DNA from 2 places in the Nocardia sp. NPDC050175 genome. Region 1 is predicted to be linked to the other one. Evidence: riboswitches for the same ligand, from Rfam matches in the RefSeq annotation. Region 1 holds a riboswitch; the other holds the start of a gene.
The links. A riboswitch is a leader RNA that binds a small molecule or an ion and turns the genes downstream of it on or off. The one in region 1 is predicted to bind thiamine pyrophosphate.
Positions count from the first base shown of each region.

Region 2: linked by a shared signal. The riboswitch ahead of thiC (phosphomethylpyrimidine synthase ThiC) and the one ahead of ACIBK2_RS35030 (purine-cytosine permease family protein) in region 1 are both predicted to bind thiamine pyrophosphate.

Region 1 is NZ_JBITJI010000013.1:60,451-68,014, forward strand. It holds gene ACIBK2_RS35010 (acetyl-CoA C-acetyltransferase) at 1-535, opposite strand, end outside; gene ACIBK2_RS35015 (SGNH/GDSL hydrolase family protein) at 576-1,466, opposite strand; gene ACIBK2_RS35020 (hypothetical protein) at 1,486-1,965, opposite strand; gene ACIBK2_RS35025 (cystathionine beta-synthase) at 2,075-3,466, shown strand; gene ACIBK2_RS35030 (purine-cytosine permease family protein) at 3,648-5,036, opposite strand; TPP riboswitch at 5,033-5,148, opposite strand; gene ACIBK2_RS35035 (AbrB family transcriptional regulator) at 5,405-6,538, shown strand; gene ACIBK2_RS35040 (DUF4254 domain-containing protein) at 6,631-7,089, opposite strand; gene ACIBK2_RS35045 (hypothetical protein) at 7,496-7,564, shown strand, end outside.
Region 2 is NZ_JBITJI010000017.1:139,796-147,359, reverse strand. It holds gene ACIBK2_RS40400 (hypothetical protein) at 1-391, opposite strand, end outside; gene ACIBK2_RS40395 (lipase family protein) at 542-1,813, shown strand; gene thiC (phosphomethylpyrimidine synthase ThiC) at 1,898-3,547, opposite strand; TPP riboswitch at 3,539-3,648, opposite strand; gene ACIBK2_RS40385 (lipase family protein) at 3,780-5,183, opposite strand; gene ACIBK2_RS40380 (TetR/AcrR family transcriptional regulator) at 5,281-5,970, shown strand; gene fahA (fumarylacetoacetase) at 6,038-7,219, opposite strand; gene ACIBK2_RS40370 (homogentisate 1,2-dioxygenase) at 7,216-7,564, opposite strand, start outside.

The DNA of each region.
Region 1 (7,564 bases):
TCTCCGCGGTCTGGCCCATCGCGATGTAGGCGTCGGGGATCAGGCCGTCCTCGCGCGGGTCGTGCCAGATGCCCGCGCCGCCCTCGGCGGTCTTCGCGGTGCGCGCCTGCGCCTCGGCGAAGAGCTCGTTCTGGGTGTTCGGCCAGCTGTCGGCGGAACCGTTCTTGTACCGGGACACCGTCTCGACGCCCGCGGAGATGAACGCGTGACCCTCGCCGGCCTTGATGGCGTGGAAGGCCATCCGGGTGGACTGCAGCGACGACGCGCAGTAGCGGTGCACGGTGGTGCCGGGCACGAAGTCGTAGCCGAGCTGGACCGCGACGATCCGGCCCAGGTTGAAGCCGGACTCGCCACCGGGGGAACCGCAGCCGAGGATCAGGTCATCGATCTGGGCGGGGTCCAGGGCGGGCACCTTGTCGAGCGCCGCGCGGACGATCTGGGTGGTCAGGTCGTCGGGCCGCATGTCGACCAGCGATCCCTTGGCCGCCCGGCCGATGGGGGAGCGGGCGGTCGAGACGATGACAGCCTCAGGCATGAGGACTCCTTTGTCGGAAGGAACGTGCGAACCGCTGTTGTTACTCGCGGGTTCCTATCGAATCTACGTCGCGCCCCGGTGAACGGGAACCGGGGGTCGTCTCGTCCAGCGCCTCGAGCAGGACCGGAAGAAGTTGCGCTGCGGCGAGTTCGTAACCGGCCGCCGAGGGATGGAAACCGTCGGCGGAGAACAGGAGTTCGGGCTGGGCCCGGAATTCCGGCGCGAGCAGATAACCCATCGGCACCGGGCGCCCGCCCGCGACGCTGGTGGCCACCGTTTGGGCGCGGGCCAGCCGGACGCTCCAGTTGTGCACCACCGTGCGCAGCGGCTGCGGAATCGCGGTCACCGTGCCGAGATTCGGGCAGGTGCCGACCACCACCACGCTGTCGGCCATCCGCAGTCGGGCGACCGCGGCGGCCAGCCTGCGGGCGGAGGCGCGGACCGAGTGCTTCTTGGTGATGTCGTTGGCGCCGATGAGGATGATCGCGGCGTCCGGCGGTGGACCGGCCACGAACATCGCGTCCACCTGGCCCGACAACCCCTTGGAGGTGGCGCCGGAAATCGCCTTGGTGCTCAATCGGATTCGCTGGTCCGTGGCGAGGGCGAGGCCACGGGCCAGGCGCACGCCGGGCACTTCATCGGCGACCAGGCAGCCGACACCGGCCGCGGTGGAATCGCCGAAGACCATCAGGTGCAGATCCGCGTGCTTGCCGCTGCGCCAGCGTTCCGGCAGCAGGCAGCCCGCCGTGTAGATACCGTCGGCTTCCGGGGGTTTCGAGGTGTCGCGGCCGATGACGCCACGCGCCGCGCCGGCCTGCGCCATCAACAGTCGAGAGGTCGCCCACCATGCGGCGCCGGTTCCGGAACCGGCCAGGACTGTTGCGGCACCGGTCACCGCAGCCGTACGCCAGCCGATGCGTGGTGCGCTCACAAAAGAAAATGTACCGACTTTATGCAGGCGGGGCAGCAGGAGCGGGAACGTCGAACCAACCGCGCGCCGGAATGCTCGCCGCGTCGGTGGTGACGGTGACCTCGACATGGCCCGGGCCGGTGTCCTGGAACAGCGCGTACTGGACGCTGCCGTAGAGGCCGGTGACGATCGTGTCCTCGTACCGGCCCACCGCGCCGGTGGTGGTGTTGCGCCAATCCACCATGGTGTGCACCTCGCACAGCGGGGCCAGCGGATAGTCGCCGTCACCGATGCCGACGACCGGGAGCGCGCGCATATTGATGATGGCCCGGCCCGGCCACGCTGGGCTGACGTCGGCCCAGGTACGCACGGTCGTCCCACACAGGCCACCGTGCGCCATGGTGAGCACCTGCGGGAATTCGATGGTGACTGCGTTCGCCTGCGCGCCCGGTCCGACCAGCGCGGCCAGTGCCGCGCCGGCCAGCACAACGCCGGCCCTGGCGATGTTCGGCTGCTCCATGGTTCGGATCCTAAATGGGTGTTTGCCCGATTCCCGGTTTGTCAGGCCGGACGGCCTTGCGCGTGGCGTGCGCCAACTCACACCGGGTCCATCTGGAACTATGGGGCGCATGCGCATCGCCGACCATGTCGTGGACCTCATCGGCAATACGCCGCTGGTCCGGTTGAACTCTGTTGTAGGCCCGAATACCGGACTGGTAGCGGCCAAGATCGAATATCTGAATCCGGGTGGTAGCTCCAAGGACCGGATCGCGGTGAAGATGATCGACGCCGCCGAGAAGTCCGGGCAGTTGAAGCCCGGCGGCACCATCGTCGAACCCACCTCGGGCAATACCGGTGTCGGCCTCGCGCTGGTCGCGCAGCAGCGCGGCTACCACTGCGTGTTCGTCTGCCCGGACAAGGTCAGCGAGGACAAGCGCAATGTGTTGCGCGCGTACGGCGCCGAGGTTGTCGTGTGCCCGACCGCCGTCGCGCCGGAGGACCCGGCCAGTTACTACAGCGTCTCCAACCGTCTGGTCGGCGAGATCGACGGTGCGTGGAAGCCGGACCAGTACTCCAACCCCGGCGGCCCGGACAGCCACTACGAGACGACCGGTCCGGAGATCTGGCGCGACACCGAGGGCAAGGTCACCCACTTCATCGCGGGCGTCGGCACCGGCGGCACCATCACCGGCGTCGGCCGCTACCTCAAGGAGGTGTCCGGCGGCAAGGTCAAGATCATCGGCGCCGATCCGGAGGGCTCGGTGTACTCCGGCGGCACCGGACGGCCGTACCTGGTCGAGGGTGTCGGCGAGGACTTCTGGCCGTCCGCCTACGACCCGGCGATCCCGGACGAGATCATCGCGGTCTCCGACGCGGACTCGTTCGACATGACCCGGCGCCTGGCCCGCGAGGAAGGGCTGCTGGTCGGCGGCTCCTGCGGCATGGCCGTCGTCGCGGCCATCGAGGTCGCCAAGCGGGACCCGGACGCGGTCGTGGTGGTGCTGCTGCCCGACGGCGGCCGCGGCTACCTGTCGAAGATCTTCAACGACCAGTGGATGAGCTCCTACGGGTTCCTGCGCGAGCGCCTCGACGGCAGCACCGTCGAGCCGTTGGTCGGGGATGTGTTGCGCGGCAAGTCCGGCGAACTGCCCGACCTGGTGCACACCCATCCGTCGGAGACGCTGCGCGACGCCATCGAAATCCTGCGCGAATACGGGGTTTCGCAGATGCCGGTGGTCGGCGCGGAGCCGCCGGTGATGGCAGGCGAGGTCGCGGGCAGCGTCTCGGAACGCGATCTGCTCTCGGCGGTATTCGAAGGCCGTGCGCATCTGACCGATCCGGTCGGCAAGCACATGAGCCCGTCGTTCCCGCTGATCGGCGCGGGCGAACCGATCTCCGCCGCGACCAAGGCGCTGTCGGACACCGACGCGCTGATGGTCGTCGAGGAGGGCAAGCCCGTCGGCGTCATCACCAGGCATGATCTGCTCGGTTTCCTGAGCGTTGGCACGCTCGGCCACTGAGCTCATCCGCCTCTCCGCGTATTCAGGCCAGACCTAGGTGCGCGGCATTGACGTCGGCGGCCGGCGGTGAGGTAGTGGCAGGGGCAGCCCGTCCCCGGCGAGTTACCCATGTGCTCACGAGATCTGTTGTCGTGAAACGTCAGTCGGGGTCCGGTACTCGGACCCCGACTGATCGAGGCGGTTAGGCCGGGTTGTCGCTGGTGACGCGATCTTGCCGCAATGTTGAGACTCGGCCGACGGCCCATGCGACCAGCAGGGCGGCGAGGAATGAGAGCAGCGATGCGCTCATCCATGCCTGCTTGGTGAAGTGCAGCTTCTCCTGGATGTTCACCCAGAAGTCGGTCCACACACCGGCGTCGCCCGGATTGATGAGTTGGTAGACGGAGAGTCCGGCCAGCCAGGCGACGATCATGCCCCAGCGCGGCGGGGCGTCGTCGGCGGTGTTCCACTCGCCTTTCGCGCGCAGGAAGAAGTCGGCGACGAGCACGCCGAGCAGCGGCACGAACACCGAACCGATCAGGCCGAGGAAGCCGAAGTAATTGGCCATGTTCAGCTGTAGCGCGAGCAGGGTGATCAGCAGGCCGAGGCCGATCGACAGGATGCGCCGGTCGATGCGCGGTGCGAGGTTCTGGATCGAGACGGCGGTGGAGTACACGTTGGCGAACGACTGGTCGGCCTCGCGCAGGACGAAGACGAAGAAGAACAGTCCGCCGAGGCTGACCTGCAGGAACGGCGAGTACTGGCCGTCGCCGGTGGCGCGGGCCAGCGCGAACAAGCCGAGGGTGTAGGCCACGATCTGCGTGATCGCATACGCCCCGCTGGCCGCGCCGAACGCCGTGCCGGTGCTGCGCGAATGCCGGGTGTAGTCGGCGGCGACCGGCACCCAGGAGATCGACACCGCGAGCGCCGCGTCGGTGGCGATCCAGAAGAGGTTCCAGTCCGCGCCGAACGGGCCGCTGCCGTGCGGGCCGGGGTTTGCCGACAGGTCCGGCAGACCGGTGCGGAAGAACTGGATGTAGAACCAGATCAGCGCGATCACCACGCCGACCGTGACGAACCGGCGCAGCATCCGCACCGAGCCGAGCGGCCAGATGGTCAGGACCGTGGTGAGCACACCGGCCGCCACCACGTAGAGCCAGTGCGGACCGCCACCGAACAGTTCGTCGGCGGCATCACCGATGACGATCAACTCGAAGGTGCCCCAGCCGATCAGCTGGGCGATGTTCAAAACCGTTGGCAGATAACTGAGTTTCGCGCCGAACAGGCCGCGCAACAGCACCATCGCCGGCTTGCCGGTCTTCGCGCCCGGCACGGCCGCCAAGCCGAGCATCAGACCGCCGACGACGGTGCCGACGATCATCGCGAGGATGCCCGCGGAGATAGAGATCTGCGGTGCGCCGTCGGAATTCGGTGCCAGCACGGTGTACGCGCCGGAGAAGGCGATGAGGCTGACACCCAGGTTTGCCCAGAATGCGCTCTGGTCCCAGAAGGACAGCACCTTCGGGGCGGGCTCGTCGAGGGTGAAGGGGGCCTCGTGCCGTTCGGAGTTGTGCAGGGTCGATGAAGACATGCCCGAAACGCTCTTCCTACGCCGGCATTACCCGGACAGGTTCATGCGGTCGGCGAAGCGCTGGGGTTCGCCCTCTCAGCCCGGCCTTGCCCGAGCTCCCGCGGTGGGGGTGGTTCGGGCGAATAGTACACGCGGCGGCTTGTCGGTCGGTGCGATCCGCACGGTCTGACCGGGCGAACAGCTGTGAGCTGCGGGTTCGCTCGAGTTGCTACCGTGGAGATCAAGTAGAGTGCGAAGACTTGCGTGACTTAGGAAATGTCCGCTCTGAACAGGTAATTGTCTCCATGCGGCCGGGATCACACCGTCTGTTAACCCTGATAACGGAGTCGTTACTGTTTGTTCATTAGCAGGGGCAAGGATTACTAGGTATGACTCGGAGGCAAGTGATCGGTTGGGTAGCTCTGCTGGCCTCGGTGCTTGCCGGGGCGGAGTTACTCGATCGAGTGCATTTTCCCGCACCGCAGATGATCCTCGCGATCGTCGTCGGCGGTGCCCTGGCGTTGGCCGGAAAGTTGCCCGCACCGATGCCTCGGCAATTGTCCTGCGGTGTGCAGTCCATGCTCGGTGTGTTGATGGGCAGTTATCTGGAGATCTCGCTGCTGTCCAGCATCGGATTGGCACTGATCCCGGTGCTCGCGGTGACGGTGGCGACGCTGCTGATCAGCCTGCTGGTCGCGGTGGTGTTCGCCCGCTTCGCCCACGTGGAATTGCCGACCGCGACGCTCGGCCTGCTGGCGGGCGGTTCCGCGGCGGTGGTGGCAGTGGCCGACGATATGGACGCCGATCCCCGCCAGGTGGCGTTCATGCAGTACCTGCGGGTCGCGCTGGTCGCGGTGAGCGCACCCGCCCTCGGCGCACTGCTGAGTAACAGCGGCGACAGCCTGAGCACCGGACACGCGACGCTCGGCGCCTCGGTCACCAATCCTGATCTGCCGTTCTGGATGATCGTCGGCCGCGGTGATCAGGTCGCCGGGTTGTCCATCGCGGTCATGCTGTGCGTCGTCGGCACCAAGGTCGGCAAGTGGCTCAACCTGCCGAGCCCCGCGCTGATCGGGCCGATGCTGATGACCGCGGTGCTCACCGCGCTCGGCGTCAGCCATGGGTACGCGCCGACGAACCTGTTCAAGGATCTGCTGTTCGTGCTCATCGGCTTCGAGGTCGGCACCCGCTTCACCCGAACCGTCGTCCGCGAGATGGCACGGATGATCCCCGGCATGACGGTCACCATCGTCGCGCTGTCCGCCATCGTGGCCGGCCTGGCCTTCGCGGTCGCCACCTTCGTCGACCTCGAGCTGTCCGATATCTACCTGGCCACCACGCCCGGCGGTATCAACGCCGTGCTGGCCACCGCCGAGTCGATGGACGCCAACCTGCCGCTGATCACCTGCGTGCAGAGCATGCGCCTGCTGCTGATGGTGCTGATGCTGCCGTTGCTGGCCAAGGGGATGCGCTGGTTCTCGGCGCGGCAAGTGTCGATGCGAGAACCCGAACTAGCGGTCTGACCCGGCCTGCGCGGACACTATCCGGCCCGTTGCCTGCCGTTCTCCTCGTTCGAAGGGAAGATTGTCCGTTCAGCCCGGACACCCCTGCGCCACTAGGCCTTTCGCACCGCACCCACAATGAGATCCGTCCACTCGTCCGCCAGCGAGGCGAGCCGATACCACGCCGCGTGCACCCGGACATCGGACACTTTCTCGGCGGTGTGCAGCAGATGGCTCGCGTGCGCGTGGGCCGCGGCCATGCGGTCGACCGTGGCGCCTAGTGATCCGGTGCGTAGGTGCTCGGTGCAACTGCGGCGCGGAAGCTGGGTGGCCACCCAGGTATCGATGGCCGCGACCAATTCGGCGCGGCGGCAATCTATTCCGGCGGCCGCGAGCGGATTGCCGCGGCGCTGCCGATGCAGGATGGCCAGTCTGCGGGCCCAGCCGATCAGCGGATGCTCGGCGTTCGGATCGCCGTCGCGGCTGCCGAAGGCGGCGACCAGTTCGCGTTGATCCGGCAGCGACCGAGCGGTGCCTCCGGTGGCGGGCAGCGCGCGATCACGCACGAACATCGCGGGCTCCCGGCGGCTGGTGATTCGTGTCAGCGGCTGACAAGGTCTTCATCGTGCACCTCCGGGTGACGTCAGGCGGGAGGCATTGCCCTGATGCCGAATCCGAGATAAGAGTGCGCCCTTTACCTCGGCGTGTCGGTGACATCGAGATGGCACCGTGATGACAGGTCGTAACAATCTTCTCCTCATCGTGTGGGACGGATTGTGAGGAAGACCGACCAGTCGGGGGTGGCCGGAGTCGAGAGTACGGCCTCCGGTCCCCGATCGAGCGAGCGGTCGCGCCGAAAGCCGCAATGTGGCAAATTATCTGCAAACGGAAGGTTCGAGTTATGTGGCCGGGGTATAACCGGCGTTGAAGCAGCCTCGGCAAACCGCCCTGGCTTAATCGGATAGCGAAGGGACGGGCATGTACACCTCCAGTTTGGCTATCGATTTCCAGAAGGGGTTCTCGGACGCGTGGAGTTCGGTGGCCACG
Region 2 (7,564 bases), on a different contig from region 1:
GACTGGCATGGGTGACCAAGTAGACGCCGATGAGGCCGGTATCAGTGCACCGGACTTCGGCTCGTTCGAGGCTGCCTTCCGACAGCGCCCAGCCGACGCTGCGCGGAATGTCGGTATGGAGCAGCGCGAAGGTGATCGCCACTATCGCCGGGGCGATCAGACCGAGCATGAAGGTGCGGTAGTAGAGCATGGCGACCAGGGCTGGGACGAGCCAGCCGATAGCGGCGAGCCCCAACACGAATATGGCGGCCATGAACCCGAGGAAGGAACCATTGGACATGCCGAACCACAGCAGCGCGATACAGCACAGCGCGGCGAGAAAGGTAGTCGCTATCAGCGGCGCGGCCCAACCGTCCGGGAGCTGACGGACGGGATCGGCGGTCACACTCATGCGCTGATCCTGCTGCATGCACTGCCTGTGGGGCGACTGAAAAGAACGCACGTCGAGGGTCCCACCTATCAATCCCGTGGTTATTAATATTGACCCGACAATTTGCTATATGTGTGCTGCGTCCGGTGTATCCGAGCAATGGAGGTCGGGATGTCCAGTAAGGCGCAGCGACGCGTCTGCGGGTTAGGCGTTGCCGCAGTGGCCGTCATGGTGACGTTGGCCGGGCCGGCGATTGTGTCATCGAATCCGGCGGGTGCGGCGCCACCCCTGCCGCAGGTGGATGAGTTCTACCAGCCACCAGCCGGTTTCGAGGCCGCGGCGCCGGGCGCGATTCTGCGATCCCGGCCGATCGAGTTGGTGGTGCAGTTGCCTGCGCAGGCTTGGCAACTGCTCTATCGCACCACCAATGTGTTCGAGCAGCCGGATGTCACCGTCACCACGGTGTTCCTGCCCGACAATGTCCGACCGGACCGGCCGTTGGTGTCGCAGCAAATGTTCGAGGACGCGTCCGGTCCGCAATGTGTCCCGTCCTACGGGCTGCAGGCGGGTGCCCAGTCCTCTACGGAGACCACGGGGCAGATAAAGGATTTGCAAACCATGCTGGCGAACGGCTGGGTGGTGTCGGTGCCCGACTTCGGCGGGCGATTCGGCCACTTCCCGGTTGCCCAGGAGCCCGGTTTCATGGCGCTGGATGGCATTCGCGCGGCCACGCGGTTCGCGCCGCTCGGTCTCGGCTCCGAGACCCGCGTCGGTCTGTTCGGGTATTCGGGCGGCGGGTTCGCGACGGGGTGGACGGCTGAGCTGCAACCCAGTTACGCACCCGAGCTCAACATTACCGGCGCCGCGTACGGCGGCCCCGGAGCGGATATCAATGCGGCATTGTTCACCACGAACGGCGGGCCCTTTTCGGCCATAGTCGGTAGCGGCCTGTCGTCCTACTACGCGACCTATCCCGAGGTCAAAGCGGCGATGCGACCGCACCTGACACCCGAGGGGGCGGCCGTGATGGATCAGATCCAGACGCAATGCCTGACGACGACGCTGGCCCAGCAGTTCTTCGGCGACTGGAAACGGTACTTCGACATCCCGTTGGACCAGGTCCTGGCGTTGCCGCCGCTCGCCGACGTTATCAACCAGGCCAGGTTGGGTACCCACGCGCCGTCGGCGCCGCTTTATGTCTTTCAAGCTGTGCAGGACGAGGTGATTCCGGTGGGCTCGACCGACCGGATGGTCGAAGATCTCTGTGCCCGTGGGGCTCGGGTCACCTATATCCGTGAGCAGCTGGCCGAGCATTTGAGCATGATTTTCTCGGCCTCCCCTGCCGCGTTCTCTTGGCTGGGGGAACGCCTCAGCACCGATGCTCCGGCACCGGCCGGATGTAGCAGCACTACCGTGCTGTCCCAATTCATCGCCGCGAAGTAACCGGTCGGGCAGTGCGCCGGTAAAGAAGCGTCCGGCTCCCGCAGGTGCGGAAGCCGGACGTGTTGCTGGACAGGCGAACTCGACCTACGTGACGATCGGCAGGTACACCGCGTTCCCACTGTCGACGAACTCGGCGGACTTCTCCGCCATCCCGGCCTCGATCGCCTCCACGTCGGTGAGCTGGTTGCGCTCGGCGTACTCGCGCACGTCCGCGGAGATGCGCATCGAGCAGAACTTCGGCCCGCACATGGAGCAGAAGTGCGCGGTCTTGGCGGGCTCGGCGGGCAGGGTTTCGTCGTGGTATTCCCTGGCCGTGTCCGGATCCAGCGACAGCGCGAACTGGTCGCGCCAGCGGAATTCGAAACGCGCCTTGGACAATTCGTTGTCCCGGTCCTGCGCGTGCGGGTGCCCCTTGGCCAGGTCGGCGGCGTGCGCGGCGATCTTGTAGGTGATCACGCCGACCTTGACGTCGTCCCGATTGGGCAGCCCGAGATGTTCCTTCGGGGTGACGTAGCAGAGCATGGCCGTGCCGGCCTGCGCGATGATCGCGGCGCCGATCGCCGAGGTGATGTGGTCGTACGCGGGCGCGATATCGGTGGCGAGCGGGCCGAGGGTGTAGAACGGCGCCTCCTCGCACAGCTCCTCCTCGAGCCGCACGTTCTCCACGATCTTGTGCATCGGCACGTGTCCCGGGCCCTCGATCATCACCTGCACGCCAAAGGATTTCGCGATCTTCGTCAGCTCGCCGAGGGTGCGCAGCTCGGCGAACTGCGCCGCGTCGTTGGCGTCGGCGATGGAGCCGGGCCGCAGACCGTCGCCGAGGGAGAACGTCACGTCGTACTTCGCCAGGATCTCGCACAGCTCGGCGAAGTTGGTGTACAGGAACGATTCCTGGTGATGCGCCAAACACCAAGCGGCCATGATGGATCCGCCGCGCGAGACGATGCCGGTGACCCGCTTGGCGGTCAGCGGCACATAGCGCAGCAGCACGCCCGCGTGCACGGTCATGTAGTCGACGCCCTGCTCGCACTGCTCGATCACGGTGTCGCGGTAGATCTCCCAGGTGAGCTGGGTCGGATCGCCGTTCACCTTCTCCAGCGCCTGATAGATCGGCACGGTGCCGACCGGGACGGGGGAGTTGCGCAGGATCCACTCGCGGGTCTCGTGGATGTTCTTGCCGGTGGACAGGTCCATGATGGTGTCCGCGCCCCAGCGGGTCGCCCACACCATCTTCTCCACCTCCTCGGCGATCGAGGACGAGACGGCCGAGTTGCCGATGTTCGCATTGATTTTCACCAGGAACTTCTTGCCGATAATGGTCGGCTCCAGCTCTGGATGCTTGTGGTTGGCGGGAATTACCGCGCGACCGAGCGCGACCTCGTCGCGCACCAACTCAGGTGTCACCCCCTCTCGGGCGGCGATGAAGCGCATCTCGGGCGTGATGATGCCCTGCCGCGCCCAGGCCAGCTGGGTCGGCGGCCCTTCGACCTCGGGCTTGGTCCAGGTGTCACGCAATTTCGGTAGGCCCGACTCCAGATCGATCTGGGCTGTGTCGTCGGTGTACGGGCCGGAGGTGTCGTAGACGTCGAAATGCTCACCGTTCGTCAGATTGACCCGACGGACCGGAATGCGCAGCCCGTCAACCTCGGTGTAGTGCTTGACACTGCCTTCGATGGGTCCGGTGGTGACGGTGTCGATGATCTCGGAGCCGTCTTTGGACGTAGCAGTTGCCATGATCGTTCCTCCCTACGCCGGCATTACCCGGTCAGGTTCATACGGTCGACGGCCCTAGCCGTCCTCTCAGCCCGCTGGTGCGAGCCCCCGTTGGCGGTGTGAAATTTTCCAGGCCGAGACTACAGCCACATCCTGTGGGTCGCCCCATGATCGGACGAGCTCCGCCTCCAGACCCGAAAAGCCTGGCCCCCAACCGGACATTCCGGTCGAGGGTCAGGCAACGGGCGGGCGATCAGCGCTCGCGGGGGCCGATCGGGAAACCCAAGGCACCGAAGGTGGCGTTCAGGTTGATCTCGATCTGCGTGAGCAGGGCGTTGAAGTCGGCCAGCATGGACACCACGTTGTCGGTGCGGCAGCCGAACTGGTCCGGTGCGTTCGGCGCGAGCCGCGACTTCAGCCAGTTGAGCGTGTCGGCCATGCCGAGCGACGGCAGGGTCAGATGCTCGCTGAGGTGATCGCGCTTGTAGATGACCGACGCGCCGCCCGCACACCACTGCTGGTCCAGCCGGTCATTCGTCCACACCGGCACCGCCTCGTCGAAGACGCCCTGGTACAGGAAGATCGGCGCGGTCGGAATGTTGCGGCCGAGTACCGTCTGCTCGAAGGTCTCCTTGATCTCGGGAACCTGCAGGAAGTCCGGAATCGGAATGGTCAGCAGCCGCCCGTAGTCGACGAACATCTGGGTGACCGCGTTGCGCGGCAGGCAGGTGCGCTCGGTCCGGTCCATCAGCGCCTGCCCCTCGGGCGTCAGGTACCGATCGGCCGCCTCCTTGAACTTCGGATAGGCCTTGCGCAGCGAGGAGATGCCGATGCCGATCAGCGACGAGAACATCGACCCGTTGACGTGCAGCAGCGACACCACATCCGAGGTCGGCGCGCCGAGGGCGATGCCCTTGACGTTCAGTTCGGGTGCGTAGGTCGGCTGCATCTCGGCGGCCCAGCCGGAGCCCATGCCGCCGCCGGAGTAGCCCCACAGGGCGACCGGGGTGTTCGTGCCGTCCAGGCCGAGCGGCTGGAAACCTTCGGCGGCGCGGATGCCGTCGAGGGTCATGTACCCGGGTTCCTTCGGGACCGTGAGGTGACCGTCGAGGCCCTCGTAGTCCGGCACCGAGATCGCCCAGCCCTGGCTGATCAGCCCGGCGATCGCGATCAGTTCGCTCTGCGAGTGGATGCCCTCCAGCCCGGCCAGGCCCGAACCCTGTTGCAGCACATACGACGGTGAGCAGTCGTTGCTTGCGCTGTCGTAGTAGAACTGCAGCGAAACCAGCGGACGGGAGCGGTTCGGATCCGCGCCCGCGGGCAGGATGATCGTGGTGACGGCGACGGTGGGCTGTTCGTTGAGATCGGTGGTGCGGTAGAGCAGCTGCCAGGAACGCACATTGAGCGGCAGCGCGGTCAGGACCGCGAGGTGCACCTCGCGCGATCGGAGAATCGCGCCGGGTGCTTGACCTTCGAATCCTTCGGGGGGTTGGTAGAACGAGTCCTCGTGCGGGAGTGGCACTGCGGCGGCGGGCGCGGGCTGGACCGCGCCGTTCAGCAGCACGGTGGCCATGGCGATCGCCATCGTCACCAACACGGCCACCGTACGTTTTCCGGTCCGCGGGCGGCCGGTCGGATCACCATTGATCACTGACACGTATGCGTCCTTCCTCATCAACGTGACAGCGATTACAGCACGAGAACCTGTTACTAACAAGAACTCTTTTTAAACGCCATCGAGCTATGGTCGAGGTATGACCCGCAGCAAATCCGCCGCGCGGCCTGCCGAGGGGCCGGCGCGCCGCCGGATCCGTGGACTCGACGCCGAACAGCGCAGCGCCCAGCGGCGCAATCAGCTGCTCGACGCGGCCACCGAACTGTTTGCCGAGCACAGCTATTCGGGAACATCGATCGAGCAGATCTGCCAGCGCGCCTATGTCGGAACCAAAGGGTTCTACGACCATTTCGACAGCAAGGAAGCGTGCTACATCGCGCTGCTCGAACAACTCACCGCGCAGATCCAGCAACGGGTGATCACCGGCGCCGTCGCGGCCGCCGAGCTGGCCTGGCCACAGCGGGCCGCGCCGGTGATCGAGGCCTTCGTGCACGCCATCGCCGACGATCCGCGCTTGGCCAAGGTGACTTTCGGTGAGGCGGGCGGTATTTCGCCGACGGTGGAGCGGATTCGGCGCAGCAACCGACGGTGGTCGGCCGCCTTCCTGGACCGGGAGTGGTCCGGCGAACCCGCGAGCGATCCCGGTGTGCAGCGGGCGCGGCTCGCGCTGGCGCTGGCCGCCATCGGCGGCATGTTCGAACTCGTCGCGGATTGGCTGCACCATCACGACGACGGCGGCACGCCGGACGGCAAGGACCTGCTCATCGAGGACCTGACCGGGTTCATCGCGGTGGTCTACGCGGGCCGGGGAGCGGTTGCGGGACAATAGATCATAGAAAAACGACGCGAGTCGGGCCGAGTTTTTCGGCCCGACTCGCGTCGTTGTGCTGTCCTGCTTATCCGCGCGGGCGCGCGGGCGCGATACGGCCCCTGACCTCGCCGAGACCGATGCGCCGCACATCGGCGCCCGGCGCGGACGCGGTGATGACCACCTCGTCGCCGTCCTCCAGGAAGGTGCGCTTCTGGCCGTTCACCAGCACGGGTTCGCTACCGCCCCAGGACAGTTCGATGAACGAGCCGCGCTGATCCGGCTCCGGGCCGGAGATGGTGCCGGAGGCGTACAGGTCGCCGGTGCGGGTAATGGCGCCGTTCGCGGTGAGGTGGGCCAGCATCTGCGCGGGTGACCAGTACATCCGGGAGAACGGCGGGTGCGACACCGCCTCCCCGTTCCAGGACACCGTCAGGTCGATGTCGAGACCCCACGGTTCCTTTTCCCGCAGGTAGGGCAGGGGTTCGGGGGACTGCTCCTGGGTCGGCACCCGGGCGGGTTCCAGCGCGGCCAGCGGCGTGACCCACGGTGCGATCGATGTCGCGAAGGACTTACCGAGGAACGGGCCGAGCGGCTGGTACTCCCAGGCCTGGATGTCGCGGGCGGACCAGTCGTTGACCAGCACGACGCCGAAGACGCGCTCGGCGAACTCGCCGGTCTCGACGGGATCGCCGAGCTCGGAACCGACACCGACCAGGAAGCCGAGTTCGGCCTCGATATCCAGTCGCCGGGAGGGGCCGAAATCCGGTGTGCCCGAATCGGTTCGGCGCTGACCGTTGGGGCGGATCACTTCTGTGCCGGACACCACCACGGTGCCCGCGCGACCGTGGTAGCCGACCGGCAGGTGCCGCCAATTCGGCAGCAGCGGTTCGCTGTCCGGCCGGAACAGGCGGCCGAGGTTGGTCGCGTGGTCGAGGCTGGCGTAGAAGTCGACGTAGTCGCCGATCGGCACCGGCAGGCCGAGGCGCACCTCGTGCAGCGGATGTATTGCGGTGCTGTCGATTTCATTGTCGACCAGCTCGCGCACGCGTTCGCGCACCTCGCGCCAGCGGCGCGGGCCCTGCGTCATGAGGGCGGCCAGGCTCGGTTCGGCGAATTCCGGATCGCCGAGTGCGGTAGCGAGATCGATGACCGAATCGCCCAATCGCGTTCCGACACGGTAGTTCTGGCCGTCCGGCGCGAACACGCCGTAGGGCAGGTTGTCGGTGCCGAACAGCGAATCGGCGGGTACCTCGACGCGAGTTTTCACGCGGGCCCCCGACCCGACCAGGTCCAGGCGTAGGCCGGGTCCTCGCAGGCGAGGGCGCCCTCGCCGAGTTCCAGCGGCCGGAAGGTGTCGACCATGACCGCGAGTTCGTCGAAGTAGTCGAGCCCGATGCTGCGCTCGTAGGCGCCGGGCTGCGGGCCGTGCGCGTAGCCGCCCGCGTGCACCGACACCGAGCCCTGTCCGATCCCGGATCCCTTGCGCGCCTCGTAGTTTCCGCCGCAGTAGAACATGATCTCGTCGGAGTCCACGTTGGAGTGGTAATACGGCACCGGGACCGACAGCGGGTGATAGTCGACCTTGCGCGGCACGAAATTGCACACCACGAAG